Methanococcus vannielii SB: one gene and its partner. The protein of the gene in region 1 binds, or shares a complex with, the protein of each later gene. Links are inferred from orthologs where the notes say so. Each region holds a gene or a part of one and is shown on either strand. Other genes may lie near its edges.

The links. Proteins that work in one complex are often made in the same cells at the same time.
Region 2: the proteins of MEVAN_RS00110 (region 1) and MEVAN_RS04930 are in contact, whole or in part, in a crystal structure (PDB 7CNS), measured with the Thermococcus kodakarensis proteins. The link is inferred for Methanococcus vannielii SB from one-to-one orthologs. Residues at the interface, in WP_011250199.1 of Thermococcus kodakarensis: Arg6, Lys7, Ile8, Leu27, Gly28, Thr38, Arg58, Gly59, Lys60, Gly61, Ser62, Thr63, Val64, Ser66, Tyr67, Val68, Tyr70, Ala71, Lys74, Glu86, Ala87, Glu88, Thr89, Ile90, Ala92, Thr93, Ile96, Ile97; in WP_011250200.1 of Thermococcus kodakarensis: Ile25, Ala28, Leu29, Ile32, Tyr33, Ala47, Gly48, Asn53, Ile54, Ala57, Glu60, Phe61, Leu62, Tyr99, Ser128, Glu129, Ser130, Asn145, Arg146, Glu147, Gly148, Gly149, Pro150, Ser151, Leu153, Tyr164, Leu201, Gly202, Asn203, Gly227.

What each region holds. Positions count from the first base shown.
Region 1 is NC_009634.1:13,118-21,646, reverse strand. What follows is about bases 3,176-6,120. They hold MEVAN_RS00110 (DUF126 domain-containing protein), read right to left. Parts: upstream 4,874-6,120; coding sequence 4,478-4,873; downstream 3,176-4,477. Other genes in these bases: MEVAN_RS08975 (hypothetical protein), read left to right, coding at 5,264-5,416; MEVAN_RS00105 (class III signal peptide-containing protein), read right to left, coding at 4,931-5,167; MEVAN_RS00115 (NOG1 family protein), read right to left, coding at 3,371-4,414; MEVAN_RS00120 (selenouridine synthase SelU-like subunit), read left to right, coding at 3,176-3,306. Also shown: MEVAN_RS00135 (flippase), read left to right, coding at 1-494; argJ (bifunctional ornithine acetyltransferase/N-acetylglutamate synthase), read left to right, coding at 598-1,824; MEVAN_RS00125 (selenouridine synthase SelU-like subunit), read left to right, coding at 1,960-2,619; more of MEVAN_RS00120, read left to right, coding at 2,635-3,175; MEVAN_RS00095 (pyruvate kinase alpha/beta domain-containing protein), read right to left, coding at 6,559-7,128; rnz (ribonuclease Z), read right to left, coding at 7,241-8,188; MEVAN_RS00085 (helix-turn-helix domain-containing protein), read right to left, coding at 8,221-8,529. UniProt on the Methanocaldococcus jannaschii protein: Component of a hydro-lyase that catalyzes the dehydration of mevalonate 5-phosphate (MVA5P) to form trans-anhydromevalonate 5-phosphate (tAHMP).
Region 2 is NC_009634.1:978,705-985,495, forward strand. What follows is about bases 687-3,651. They hold MEVAN_RS04930 (aconitase X catalytic domain-containing protein), read right to left. Parts: upstream 2,790-3,651; coding sequence 1,584-2,789; downstream 687-1,583. Other genes in these bases: MEVAN_RS04920 (hypothetical protein), read left to right, coding at 687-736; cobM (precorrin-4 C(11)-methyltransferase), read right to left, coding at 749-1,513; MEVAN_RS04935 (coenzyme F420-0:L-glutamate ligase), read left to right, coding at 2,889-3,651. Outside these bases: pyrB (aspartate carbamoyltransferase), read right to left, coding at 1-14; MEVAN_RS04915 (DUF2304 domain-containing protein), read left to right, coding at 96-449; more of MEVAN_RS04920, read left to right, coding at 536-686; more of MEVAN_RS04935, read left to right, coding at 3,652-3,758; MEVAN_RS04940 (HEAT repeat domain-containing protein), read right to left, coding at 3,796-5,478; flaB1 (flagellin B1), read left to right, coding at 5,805-6,452; flaB2 (flagellin B2), read left to right, coding at 6,500-6,791. UniProt on the Methanocaldococcus jannaschii protein: Component of a hydro-lyase that catalyzes the dehydration of mevalonate 5-phosphate (MVA5P) to form trans-anhydromevalonate 5-phosphate (tAHMP).

The DNA of each region.
Region 1 (8,529 bases):
ATGGATATGCATCACTACTTTCAAGGTTTTTATTCTTATTTTCATCAGCAATAGCTGTTGTTTTAATTCCCAGAATTTCAAAATCTAAAGATATTGGAGAATTTAAAAAAGCAATATTTTTAAATTGCATAATTGTGCTTCCAGCAGTAGTAATTATGATTTTATTTTCAGAAAATCTTTTAATGTTCTTTTTTGGAATATCTGATCATGGTGCAAACTTAAGCCTTAAAATACTCTCAATTTCAGCACTTTTAATGAGCATGTATACAATATGTGCATCCTCACTTCAAGGTTTAGGATATGCTAAAATTCCAGTCTATATATTAACATTTGGAATAATCCTAAATGCAATATTAAATTATATTTTAATATCTAATCTTGGAATTACGGGCGGTGCTATTGCAACTTTAACGTCTTCATTTTCTGTATTTTTAATAATCTCCATAATTACATTTAGAAAGTTAAAAAAGTTAAAAAAAGTTAAATATTCTTAGTAAAAGTTTATTTAATAATCAAATCAAAATTACAGAGTTTACTTAAAGATATATACTTAAAGTGAATAGTTAATTATTCAAATAATTATGGAGATTAGAAAATATGGCCGAAAATTTTAGAATTATTGACGGTGGAGTTACTGCTCCAAAAGGTTTTATTGCAAACGGTCATAAAGACCGAAAATACGGGGTAACAATAATAGCTTCAGAAGTTGATGCGGTTTGTGCAGGTGTATTTACAACAAATAAAGTGTTTGCACATCCAGTTTCACTTTCAAAAGAGACGTTAAAAAATAGCGATACTTTTCGTGCAATTATTGCAAATAGCGGTAATGCAAACTGCTTTACTAAGGGCGGAATGGACGATGCAAGGGCTTTTGTAAAAAAAGCTTCAAGTTTATTGAATATTCCAGAAAGTCAGATTTTATCTGCGTCAACAGGCGTAATTGGTAGAAAAATGGCAATGGACATACTAAATAGGGAAGTTGAAAAGGCATATGAAAGCCTTAAATTGGAAAGTAACAATGAAAATGCTGCAAAAGCAATAATGACCACTGATGCATTTAAAAAAACAGTTGCAGTTGAATTTAACGTTGGAGAAAAAGTTGTTAAAATTGGAGGAATTGCAAAAGGAGCCGGTATGATTGCACCAAACATGTTACATGCGACTATGCTTGGATTTATTACCACAGACATTGAAATATCAAAAGAAGAACTTAAAAATTCCCTTCAAAATGCGGCTGATGAAAGTTTTAATAATGCAGTTGTTGACGGCGATATGAGTACAAATGATACCGTCTTTGTTTTAGCAAATGGAAAAAGTAATGTAAATTATAGAGAATGCATTGAAGAATTTGATAAAGCACTTTTATATATTTCAACAGAACTTGCAAAAATGATAGTTTCGGATGGAGAAGGTGCTAAAAAACTTATTGAAGCGGTTTTAAAAGGGGCTGCCACAAAAGAAGATGCAAAAAAAGCTTCAATGTCAATTGTAAGATCGCTTCTTTTAAAAACTGCAATACATGGTGCTGATCCAAACTGGGGGCGGATTGCTGCTGCCGTTGGCTATAGTGGTGCTGAAATGGACATGAATAATTTTGATATTATAATAAGCAGTATAACTTCTGGAAAAGAAACATACCTTGTAAAGTGTGGAGAACAGCTTGCTGACGAAGGAACTGCTGAATTAAAAATGGCCCAAGAAATTATGAAAGATAGTAAAATTAGAATAACTGTTGATTTAAAAAAGGGCGAATTTAAAAATACTTCATTTGGATGCGATTTAGGTTATGAATACGTTAGAATAAATTCAGAATATACTACATAATTTCAATTTTAAAATGTTTAATTTTTTAAGATTTATTGTTAATTATATATTTTTTTAAGAATTTATTTATATATTTAAATACATTATCCATTAAGTTTTTTAATATGTAACAACTATCATGTTCGTGGTGAACATATGATAATCATAGGACTATTTGGAAAAACGGGTTCGGGAAAAACTGAAATTCTTGAAGAACTAAAGAAAAATTACTCCGTAGTTGATATTGAATGTTGTGCAAATACAAGAGGGAGTGTTTTAGGCGATCTTTATGACTTAAAACAAAAAACTCAAAGTGAATTTGATAATTGTTTAAAAAAACAGCACGAATTTGCAAAAAATAAGGGGTACTGCATCGTTGAATTTGAAGGTAGAAAGATTGGTGGGGCAGAAAAAATCGATATTCCAGAACCGTATTCAAGCCTTGAGAAATATTCATATAATATATTAATAGAGTGCTCGTATGATTCTCAAATTGAACGACTTTTAAGATTATACATTCCAAAAAACGACTTTGAAAAGGAAATTGCAATTAATAAATTTCTAGATTTAAAAAAAGCGTTTTCAAAGCCAGATAAACTTAAAATTTTAGATGAAATTATTTTTTTAGTCCAAAATGACCGCTATTTGGAAGCTTCAAGGATGATTGAAAAAGAATTATATAGTGAACATTATTTAAGGCATATTCGTAAGGTAAAACATGATTTATTGGTTGAAAATAATAATATTTTAGAATCTGCCGAAATTATATCAAAGTATGTTGATAAAATTCTGAAAAAACATGAAATAAACCCGTAATTTAATGTGATTAATATGGATGAAGAGACACTATCACGGTTGCTTACATTTAAAAATGATGTTGTTTTGGCAATAAGGCTTAGTACTGGACAAAAAATGATACTTGGAAATAATATTGTGCTTTCAGGAAAATTAAGCGGAAAAATTGCATCATTTATATTGGAAAACTCTAAGAAGATTGAAAAACCTGAAGTTATTGATTTTAATGGTGAAATGATATATTTTGAACCAATAAATATCAAAAAATACCTTGATTCGATAGGTAAAGAGCTTTCTGATGAATTAATAACGCTAAAAAATTTTGAAACGATGAATATCGATGAAATTCAAGTAGTCGATGCAAGGTCGCCAAAAGAGTATTTTGAAAAGACAGTACCTGGTGCAGTGAATATTCCACTTTTTTTAACTGAAGAACATGAAAAAATAGGTAAAACCTATAAAAATGAAGGGAAAGAAATTGCAATGAATATGGCGGCCCAAATAATTCAGGAAGGGATAAAAAGAATAGTTTTTGAATCTTTAAAATTAGATAGCAATAAAGAAATAATTGTATTTTGTGCAAGGGGTGGAATGAGAAGCCAATCTGTTTCAACAATATTAAAACTTCTAGGATTTAAAGTAAAGCGTCTTATTGGTGGTTTTAAAAGCTATAATCTATCAAAAAAACATGAACAAAATCATAATTAATTTAAAAATAGTTTAAATATATATCTAAATATATATCTAAATATATTTTAAAATGCGCCTAATGTTATTCGATGTCATTTAAAAGACTTAGAAGTCCTTGTTCATCTAGTATTTCGGTTATTCTAACTTTTAAGTCAGTTATTCCTTCTTTTTTAAGTGAAGAAATTTTTATCTTATCAAATCCTTTTAATTCATTTTCAAGTGTCTCAAGGCCTTCAATTTCATCAACGTCCATTTTAGTCATGGCAACCAAAATTGGAACTTTAAATGTTCGTTTTACTTCATTTAAAAGATTCACTTGTTCTTCAATGGTAAATCCACAAAATTCTGTCGGGTCAATTACAAATAAAATCATGTCTGAAAGATAGTTTATTGCAACTACTGCGTGAAGTTCAATATCATTTCTTTCGTAAATTGGCCTATCTAAAACGCCAGGTGTATCAATAATTTGAATTCCTTCCTCAGTATAGCCTATATTTAATCCTTTTGTTGTAAATGGGTAAGAATTTACTTCGGGTTCAGCATTTGTTAAGGTTTTCAAAAGTGTTGATTTTCCAACATTCGGGTATCCTGCAATAACTACGGAAGGTAAATCTTTTACTGTTGGCATATTTTTTAACTTGTTTCTTGCAACTCCTAAAAATGCCATGTTAGGGTAAATCTGTTTTAAAATAGATGCAACTCTCCCAATGAACTCTTTTCTAACGATTGAGGTTGCCTGTGGTGTTGGTGCTTTTTTAACCTTTCTTGAATATTGCATCCCTAGTTTTTTTACAAGGTCTGCTGCCCAGTTAATCGCAGCAAGGGACTTTTTAAATTCATCGCTTCCAACCATAATTTCCAGTATTTCACGATAAAATGGGTCTAAATGATCAATTGACGGCGTTTTCTCTACAATCTGTAATAGATTATCCGAAATAACCGATGAAGTTGTTCTTATTTTATTATCTTCAATTATTCTTGATTTTGGAAGGCTTAATCCCCGTTCAGTAGTCCTAAGGTCTCCTGCAATTTTTTCTGCCCGATTATATGCTTTATCCATTATTTCGTCAGGATATAAAATATTAGGCATTTTTTTAAACGGGTTTGCGTCTCTCGATTTTCTCATAATATCATCTCACAAAAGTTTAAATTGAAATTAAATTTTAAAAATAGTAGAAAAAATGTATTTCTAGTTTGACTGTTTTATTTTAACAGTTCCGGTGTTTCCATCAACTACTACTATATCGCCATCTTTAATTTCATCTATATTAACTTTATCCACGAGTGGAATTTTCCCCAAAATTGCACCTGTTGCCACAATTGGTTCTGACTCAGAATTTATCATTCCTTTTAAAATACCTTGTTTTGAAAGTGCATATATTACATATGAGCCAACAGTGCTACCTTTTCCCGTTGGAAACACAAATATTTTTCCAACAATACTTTTTCCAAAAAGCTCATTCTCTTTATCAGTAACTATTCCTTCCTCATTTATCCCTCCAAGAAATGAAACAGGTGATTTTGAAATAATTGCTTCTCCTTCTACAATTCCTTTTGAAATAATCCTTCCTTTTAGCTCCTTCAAGGTTCCACCGGCGAAATTTATTTTAAAGTTATATTTTAAATTATTTTTATTTTAAAGTTATTTATTAGTAAGATTATAAACTGATTCTGTAAATCGACCAATTTCCGCATTATATGCTCCAACAGTACCAGTTGTGGATTCATTTACCGTAACTGTTGCATTAACAATACTTTTAACATATATGTATGCGGAAAAAATGGTAACTGCTAAAACTGCGGCTATTAAAATCCCCGTTTCAAGAGATATTTGTCCTCGATAATTAAAAATTAATGATTTCAAAAATTTTAAGCCCATTTTTTCCCACGATATTTTGTAATGTATAAAAATTAGGATAACAATATATAAAACATTATAATTTTAAATATAAATATTATTAGCTCGAGGAATAAAATGGACTTTGAAAGCGAAATAAGTGAACATACTTTAATAAACTTGGAAAAATTAAAAACTAACGAAGTTATATGTCCAAAATGTAAATTTATATTCAAATACGTTGGAAAAAAAATAATATGTCCAAAATGTAAATTTATATTCAAACCTTAGCTTTTTAATATTTTGATAAGTCCTCCTATTTAGGTTCGGAAATATCAATAATTATATCTCCAATATTTCTACATTTTCAGATAACTTAGCTATTCCAACACCGTTTTTTAGTACTTTTCCAACATTAAATGCGTAAATGCCGTTTTTAGTTAGTTTTTCAATTAATTTTTTTGAATATTCTTCTTTAACTGAAATTAAAAGTCCACCAGAAGTTTCTGCACCGTAACCCTTGCATAATGCATGACCAAATAATGAAGCCAAATCTTTTGTCCCCTTAATTACTGGAAGAGTCGAAATTTCAATTTCAACGTTACTTTGTTCAGCCATTTCATTTGCATGGCCCAAAATTCCAAATCCCGTAATATCAGTCATTGAATTTGCGATTTTTTCCCCAATTTCTTCTTCCAACTCCCTTAATACTAAAAGGGCATTTCTGTTTGATGTTGTCATTAATTTTATTGCGTTTTTAATGACATTATTTTTTTCTTCAAATGTCATCCCAATTAGGTCGTTAAAATCTTCGGTAACTCTAGATAATGCCATTGCAGTCTGATTTCCAAGCGGTTTTGTTAAAATTAAAATGTCACCTTTTTCTGCGCCTGCTTTTGCAAGTATATCTTCTGGATTTCCAACTCCAGTAATTGCACCACCAATTAATGGCCAAGGGTTTAATATTGTGTGCCCGCCAATAATTGTAGTATCATTTTCCCTACAAAAATCTTGAAATCCACGCAGTATTTCTTTTGCAGTGTTTATTGGAAGTTCAGGGGGAATTCCTAAAATTACAAGTGCTCCAATAATTTCTGAAACACCCATTGCATAAACATCGCTAGTTGAATTACATGCTGCAATTTTTCCCTGAATATAGGGGTCATCGACAATTGGAGTAAATACATCAACGGTTTTTACAATTGCAAGATTATTTTTAATAATTACTGCAGAATCATCGCCAAGACCTACTTTTGCATGCTTTAGGTCGCCTTCTAAGATTATGCCATTTACTAATTGTTCTAATTCGGTGTTTGGAAGTTTGCACGCTCATCCGTGTAGCGTAACCATTTCAGTAAGTTTTATTTTTTCTATGATTATCACCCTAATTACGTATTATATTTTTGCAATACTCCTATTAAGTTTTAACCATTCTATTTTTTGTTTTTTGGCATACATATTATTTCTTTAAGTTCTATATCAAAAAAAGTGTTCATATTAGCCGGCCTTATAACTACTGCGGAATCTGCACCTTTTCCACTTCCGCCAATTGCAATTACATCTTTTTTAGTTGAAATATTGCCAGAATCTGCCGCCATTACAGTTATCTCATAGCATACTTTGATGCCTTGACCAAGCGTTTTTAGGGTTTGTGCAATTACCTCTACTGGGCCATATCCTCCAAATTTTTTTGAAATACCTCTTTCAACCCCACTTAATGCATGAGTTCCAGAGTATACTTTAACACCTTTTTTTAAAAGCATTTCTTTTATATCCTCAGGCATTGATTTTACATCGGGCCCTGAAAACCCCTGATGATAAGTTATAACTACTAAATTAACGGATAAATTTTCCTCTTCAAGTATTTCAACGAGTTTTTTTGCAGTATCTCCATAAGAAGATGCTAAAACAATATCTGTAATTCCTTCTTTAGCCTTAGAAACTGCGAGCCTTAGGGTTTTTTCAGTATTTTCAATACCAAAATTTTCAAAATATTCTGTCAAAATACCACCACAATTTTATCTATTACCGGTAAATTTTTAATTAATCATTATTTAGTACATATTTTACGACTTAGTTTAGTTTAGTTTATTTTTAATTGTAACTTAATCATTTTCATTTTAAAACATATTCTAAAAAATCTTCTGCAATTAAAATTTCAATTTCTGGGTTTTTTTCTTTAAATTTAACTATATCTCGCTCAAAGGACATTATGTCATCATAACGTGCGGAAATGTGGGTGGCTATCAGTGTTCTTGCACCAGATTTTTCTAAAATATCTAGTGCGTCTAAAATCGTTGAATGCATTGTATCAACAGCATTTTTCTGCATTGAGCTATCAAAAGTAGCTTCGTGAATTAAAACATTGCAGCCGTGATATTTTAAAAACTTTCCAAATTCATCAATTGGAATCGTATCCCCGCTGTAACCTATGCAATATCCTTTTTTCGGAGGAATTGTAACGTCTTTTGGAGTTATGACTTTTCCATTTTTTAATTGAATTGAAAACCCATCTTTTAATTTTTTAAGGTCTGGGCCGATTTCAATTCCAAGAGTTTCTGCCTTTTTAATATCCATTTGTGGTTTTTTTATTTGCTTAAATAGGTATGAAATGGATGGAACAGAATGTTTTACTGGAAAAGTGTAAACTTCATAGTTGTTTCCATTGCTATTATTGCTACTTGCTATTATCATTTCTGGCGATTCGATAGATGCTTCGTGAATATTTATTGGATAATCTATTGAATGATAGCCAATTTTTAACATATTTTTTATCATTTCTTTAGTTTCAGGAGGGCCATAAATATTTAATGGTTTTTTCCTACCTTGAAATGCAATTGACTGTAATAACCCCGGAATACCAAGAATATGATCTCCGTGAAGGTGCGATATGAATATATTGTTAATTTTCATTGGCGAAACATCTGTAAATATAATCTGCCGTTGAGTATTTTCCCCACAGTCAAATAAGAATATTTCGCCGTCAAACTTGAGTGCTACTGAAGGGTGTGAACGGTATTTTGTTGGTACCGCAGCACCAGTTCCAAGAAATGTAAGCTTCATTTTTTCACAAATTGATTATTTATTTTAGGTAATTAAATTAAATCCATAAATACTTCTTTTGCATCGTTTTCATCTATTTCATCTATCCAATTCCTAACTTCAATACACCACTGTTCCATAGACTTTTTAACTAGCTCTTTAACTTCTAAAAATGAAATAGCTTCGTATTTATAAAAATAGCCACCTTCCTTAATGTTAATTTGTTTTCGAACTAAAAGTCCGGCATTTATTAAATTTTGAGCAGAACGTTGAATAGTACTCCTATCACGGTTTAAAGAGTCGGCTACTTCATTTATTTTTGACGGGTTATTTTTTAAAATTTCAAAATATACTGCAACGTC
Region 2 (6,791 bases), 960 kb from region 1 along the record:
ATCAGATGTCTCATTAAACCACCGGCATTTTTCATTAGTTATAAATTAAATATATATAAAATTATTGTAGAAATAAATATATCGAGGTGTAATTAATGGAACTTGTTCAAAATATTGGAATATTTTTAGGTATTTTAGCAATATTAAAATTAATAAAACAGGCTAAAAAAAGTTCAATTTCCCCATTCGTAGCTATTTTATGGGCAATTTTTGGGATTACCATACTTTTTATGATAGTGTTTCCAAAATATTTATCGTATATTGCAAAACCGCTTGGAATTGATAGAGGAATTGATGTATTAGTATACTTTGGAATAATTGCACTGTTTTTTTTACTATATAAAACATACGTTAAAACAGAACATCTGGAAAGAGAAATTACAGGAATTATTTCAGAAATTGCAATAAGAGATAGGTTTGAAGGAAAATCTAAAAGAAAGGTTGAATAACTGAAAATATTGTTATAAAGTACTAAAACTACTATAAATTATTATAAAATATTATAATACCGTAATGGTATTTAAGAGGTGAAAAAATGATAAATAACGAATTAATATTAGAAACAGCACCTTATGTTCAGGATTTAGAATATATAAAAGAATTAATTGAAAATTCAAAGGATATAACTGACTTAGTAATTCTTTTAAATAAATTAATAGCAGATGAAAAAGAAATTTCAAAAAAAACCGATTTAAAAATTTTAATGGAAAAAATAGAAGAATTAAAATTGATTTAATTTTTAAATATCTTACTGTTTTACACCCCTATATTCGTGTTCAAAATCTTTGTCATAAAGTTTTGAATATTCGTAAAATTTCGGATTCATTGCATTTCCAACTATGATTAGGGCCGTTTTTGTAATTTTTTCTTCCTTAACCTTTTTTGAAATATCAGTTAAAGTTCCAGTTATTTTTTTTTCATCAGGCCATGATGCATGATATACAACCGAAACTGCTGTATCTTTATTGTATCCTCCTTCAATTAATTCTTCACATACTTTTTCTATCATTCCTGTTCCAAGATAAATTGCCATTGTAGCGTTGTGTTTTGAAAGAGCGATTAGACTTTCTTTTTCGGGTTTTTTAGTTCGCCCTTCAGGTCTTGTAATAATTACAGTTTGTGATACATCTGGAAGCGTTAATTCGGATTTTAATGTTGCAGCGGCTGCAAAAAGAGACGTTACTCCAGGAATTATTTCTACATCTATATCATGCTTTTTTAATTCATCAATTTGTTCTTTTATTGCACCATATAAAGACGGATCCCCAGTATGAACCCTTACAACTGATAAATTATTGTTAATTCCATCTACAGCAACAGATATTACTTCTTCAAGTGTCATTTTTGCACTGTTATAGATTTTCGCATTTTTTATATTGTACTCTAAAACTTCAGGATTTACAAGGGAACCTGCATATATTAAAATATCTGCATTTTCAATTGCTTTTTTGCCCTTTATTGTAAGTAATTCCTTATCTCCAGGGCCCGCTCCAACAATAATCATTTTTTTCATAATTTCACCGAGTTATTATTTATTAATTCATTTAAAATTCATTTAAATTACTAAAATAAAAATTAATAAATTATTCAGTTGCTTTTTTTAAAATTTCGTAAGTTGTGCCATATATTACATTACTATTACAAAATCCGGGCAAATAAGTTGCAGCTTTTCCAGAATTTGTTGCAACGTTTTTATATCCCATATCTTCAATCGGGGCTACGACCATACATGTATCAATCACTAATTTTCCGCCTGCATCTTCTATTATTTTTGTATAGCCCATCCGGTCTGAAATTGCCTTCATGTGAATTGATGTACATACCCATACATCTATTTTAAATTTCTTATTTTCTTTTTTTATAAACTCTGAAACTTCCTTTATTTCATCAAGGCTACAGTGTGGGCATCCGATACATACTAAATCGGGTTTTTCAGAAGTTTTAAAGTAGTCATACTCTTTTTCAAAGTCTTTCTTTTCGATAGTTATTTTTTCCACATCTTCAATTAAAATTCCTAATTTTGCTTCCGGCGTTATATTTTCAACGTGATAAAGTGCAACTCCGCCACTTGCCGCAAGTGCTGCTCCGAGTGCTTTTAAATAGTCTGTTTTTATTGAATCGCAGTTTTTAAATTTAAAATAGGGAATTTTATTTTTAACAATTTTTCCAGTAATTCTTCCAAGTATTCCATAAAATGAAATTGAATCTTCTAATTCTATATCAACTTCAAAAATATGGGTTGGAACTCTATTTTCAGTTAAATGGTAGCCATAACATGGTGTTTTTCCAATAATTGCAGCTGCAAGTGCAGAAGGGCCCCCTTCTCGATTTGTTCTTGCACCAATTACTGAATTTACGTACGAAACTGCTGAAGATTCCGCCCAAGCAACGTGTGAACCAAAAATGGGCACGTTTCCCGTTAGATATGGGGTGCATGTGCAACTTATTTCAATTTCCATTTTTTTAAAACAATCTATTATTTCAATTTGTTTTTTTGCAAAATCTTTTGGAAAGTTCAACTCCTTATATCTATTTAAATCCATTCCCGCAGGATTTAGGGTTGTTGGCACACTTATTTTTATATTGTTATCTGCAAGGTCTTTTAAAAATTCTAAACCTTTTTCACCAATTGTTTTATAGGACACCCCTGAAACTTGGGCAGAATAAATATCTACCAATTTTTCCGCACCGTAAATATCGCCTAAAGACACTAATAAATTCATGCAAGTTTCTAAGGATTCCCCAAACTCGCCGTTATATATTTTTTCCTCTTCTCTTGTAAGATGCATGATTTTTCACCAAAATTATACCTACTAAAGTATATATCACTAAAATATAAAAGAATTACAAAAAATTTAAATTTTACGTAAAATTTTGTCGTGAAAAAAATGGAAATTACTGCAAAACCAATAAGAACAAGGTATATTGATAGGGGCGAGGATTTTATTTTGGAGTCTATTAGTTCGTTAAAAAAAGAAATTGAAAATGGACTTAAAATAAAAGATGGGGACTTTTTAGTTGTTAGCGAAAAGTTTATTGCAACAAGTGAGGATAACTTTGTAGATGAAAGTCTTTTTAAACCAAAATTTTTAGCTTATTTTACATATTACCTCTCAAAATACTGCTGGGGGTACATTTTAGGGCCATTACTTGGAACTAGAAAAGACAGGATTTTAAATTTACGTAAAATACCAAAAAAAGAAACATTAAGACATAAACAAGTTGTAATTGAAAATGTAGGGTTAATCTACGCATTAAAACCTGCATCAGAAGGAGGAATAGATTTAACTAATGTTCCTGGAACTTATGCTGCATTATTACCAAAAAATCCTGAAAAATCTGCTGAAAATCTTTATTTAAAAATTAAATCAGAGTTAGGGCTTGATTTAGTCATAATGGTAATAGATACCGATGCAACATACAAGTTTTTTAAGTGGTATGTAACAGCTCTTCCAATTGCAATTGATGGAATAATTTCAAAAATTGGGGTTTTTGGGTATATTTTAGGAAAATTTGGAAAGTTATTAAAAAATGGGGGACTTTGTGGGGCAACGCCTCTTGCAATTACTGGAAACAGTATCTATAAAACATATTCACTTGAAAAATTGCTAGATATTGCAGAAATTTCAGATAACTCACAAGTTCCATATACAAAGTCAATTCACGACTTAATGAAAAAATACAAAACATTTGAAGTCACTGTTGACGTTTTAAAGGAGATGGAACACAGCCCCTTAGTAGCTATAAGTTTTAATTAGGGCAAAAATAGCTTAAATAACTTAAAAATTGATAAATTTACCTTTTTTGTTCATTTAGAGTAGATTCTATTAAAGACTGAATCATTAGGTCGTGTGAGAGTTTATATATTTCGAATTCGTTTTTACTATCAATATCCAAAACTTCTAAAAGTTCCCCTGAAAGTGATGTTTCAACACATTTTTCTTTTGGTAAGATATAGACTTTTTTTCCATCTTCAAGTTCTACTTCAGTACATTCAGATTTTAAAGCAACAATTACTGGAGGTTCTTCTATTTTTGGGCGTTCTATTTTAAAGTTTTCATAAACAATATCTGATTTTTCAAACCTTTCTTGAATTAAAAAGCATAATTCTTCAATGTATTCTTTATTAAAGCTTTTTTTCCGAGCTTTAAGTTCTGATTCGATATCATTAAGTAAACTTAACGGATACTCTAAAATAACACTTCTTAAAAATTCCATGTTATTTTTTACTTTATCGATTGACCTTAAAATTATTTCAACAACTTTTACATCGATTTTTCCGGCCTTTACCATAGTTAAAGCGGCATCTTTTGACAGGTTCGCATCTGAAAGTTTTAATTTGATATTATTAATATATCTATTTACATATCTTTCATCATACTTTCCAAGGTTTCCAATAATTCTTAAAGCTGTTTTTGAAATTCTTATGTCATTACTATTTACTAATACGCATATTTTTTTGTAGTGCCTTACTACTGTACGTTTAGAATAAAGCGATAGATTGTAAAGTAACGTAATTGCAGGATAAACTACATCTAAATCATCATCTAATAGCGAATTTATATTTAAACCTTCAAACTTTTGAGGTTCTAAAAAACTAAGGCGGTTTAATGCTAAAATTGAGTATATTTTTAACTGTTTATCGTTTGAATGCACAAGTTCTATTATTTTTGAAATTGAGTCTTTAAACAATTCAGGATAATTTTTAGAAAAATTCCATATTGCACGAATCGAACTTCTTTTAACTTCTAAATTATCACTTGAAAGCGAATTTATAAGAATTTTAGCTGTTTTTTTATCGAGGGTAAGTTCATTAAAATTTCCCAAAACATTAATTGCAGTTGACTTTAAAACTTCGTCATTTGAATCAATACATGAAAATACATCATTTTGACTGTTTTTAATAATATCTGGATTAATTTCCCCAATACTATTTAAAATACCCATTAATACTGATTTTGACGTGATATTTTTACTTAAAATTTCTGAAAGGTTTATTTTTTCACTGCATTTTGAATTTAACATTATTTTTGAAATAGCGTATGCAGTAGCTATAATTACTTCAACGTTTGTATCATTTAAGCAGCTTTTAAGCTTTTCAAAATGTTCTTTTATAGGATTATAACATATTAGTCCAAAATCTCCTAAAAATTCAACTGCATTTTTCCTAATTCTCCAGTCAGGATTATCAAGCAGTTTTAAAATTTTTGGAATAAGTGGAAAAATTTCTTTTGGACTTGATTTTGAAATAACTTTTAAAGATGTAACTGCTGCAAAATTTAATTTAAAATCGCCTTCAAGTGCTTTTTCAAATTTTAAAAGTAAATGTTTTATTTTTTCAGGATTTTCAAAGCCGATTTTTCCAAAATTTAAAATGTCTCTAAAGTCTGAAAAATCAACTTCAAAATTTTCACTTTTAAAATTTTCTGCTATCTTTTTTGATTCTAAAAATTCAACTTGTCTAAATGAACCAATCATTTTTATCACGAAAACTTTAGTAATAATTTATTGGTTTTTTTTAGTTATATTTGTTTTTTGCATGTTATTATGTAGGTTAAGGTAAAAATTTAAAAATATTTTTAAAATAGGTTTAAAAAATAACATACATAAGTATCTACATAAACACCTACATAAGTAAATACACTCCTAAATGCTTAAAGAAGTGCAAAAAAAGTATATAATAATAAAAAACTACATATTTCTTCGGGAGTATCCCCATGAGGTAGCTACCTCAAAGGACGTAAACTAAAAATTTTCCTATCGGGAAATTCTAAATAAGAATTTTTGACCTTTGGAGGTTTAACATGAGTGTAAAAAATTTCATGAATAACAAGAAAGGTGACTCTGGAATCGGCACCTTGATTGTTTTCATTGCAATGGTATTGGTTGCTGCAGTTGCAGCAAGTGTTTTAATTAACACAAGTGGATTTTTACAGCAAAAAGCTGCAACAACAGGAAAAGAAAGTACTGAACAGGTTGCAAGTGGATTACAAGTAATGGGCGTAAATGGATACCAGGATGGAACTAATGATGCAAATGTAAGTAAAATGGCAATTTATGTAACCCCTAATGCAGGAAGTTCAGCAATTGACCTTACAAATTCAAAATTATTTGTAACCTACGATGGCCAGACCCACGTCTTAGCTTACGATGACGTTACAGACCTTACAACAGGTAATTCAGATATTTTCGATGCAATTAATGTTGGAACCCCTGCTTCTGAATTCCACGTTGCAGTACTCCAGGATAATGATAATTCAACTGGAAATGGAGTAATTAATAAAGGAGATATTGTAGCAATAGTAATTGAAACTAGCGACATTTTTGGCAATGACGGAATTCCTGAAAGAAAGAGTGTTTCTGGAAAAGTACAACCGGAATTTGGTGCTCCAGGAGTATTTGAATTCACAACACCTGCAACGTACACTAACAAGGTATTGGAATTACAATAAGTATAATTGGATATTAATAACACTAAACTCAAAAGAGGTAGAATTCTATGAAAATAACAGAATTCTTGAATAACAAAAAAGGTGCATCCGGAATCGGTACCTTGATTGTTTTCATTGCAATGGTATTGGTTGCTGCAGTTGCAGCAAGTGTTTTAATTAACACAAGTGGATTTTTACAGCAAAAAGCTGCAACTACAGGAAAAGAAAGTACTGAACAAGTTGCAAGTGGATTACAAGTTTTACAAATTATGGGTGTTCACGATTCAAGCAATATTACGAAATTAGCAGTATATATCGCCCCTAACGCAGGAAGTTCAGCAGTTGACCTTTCACAGTCAG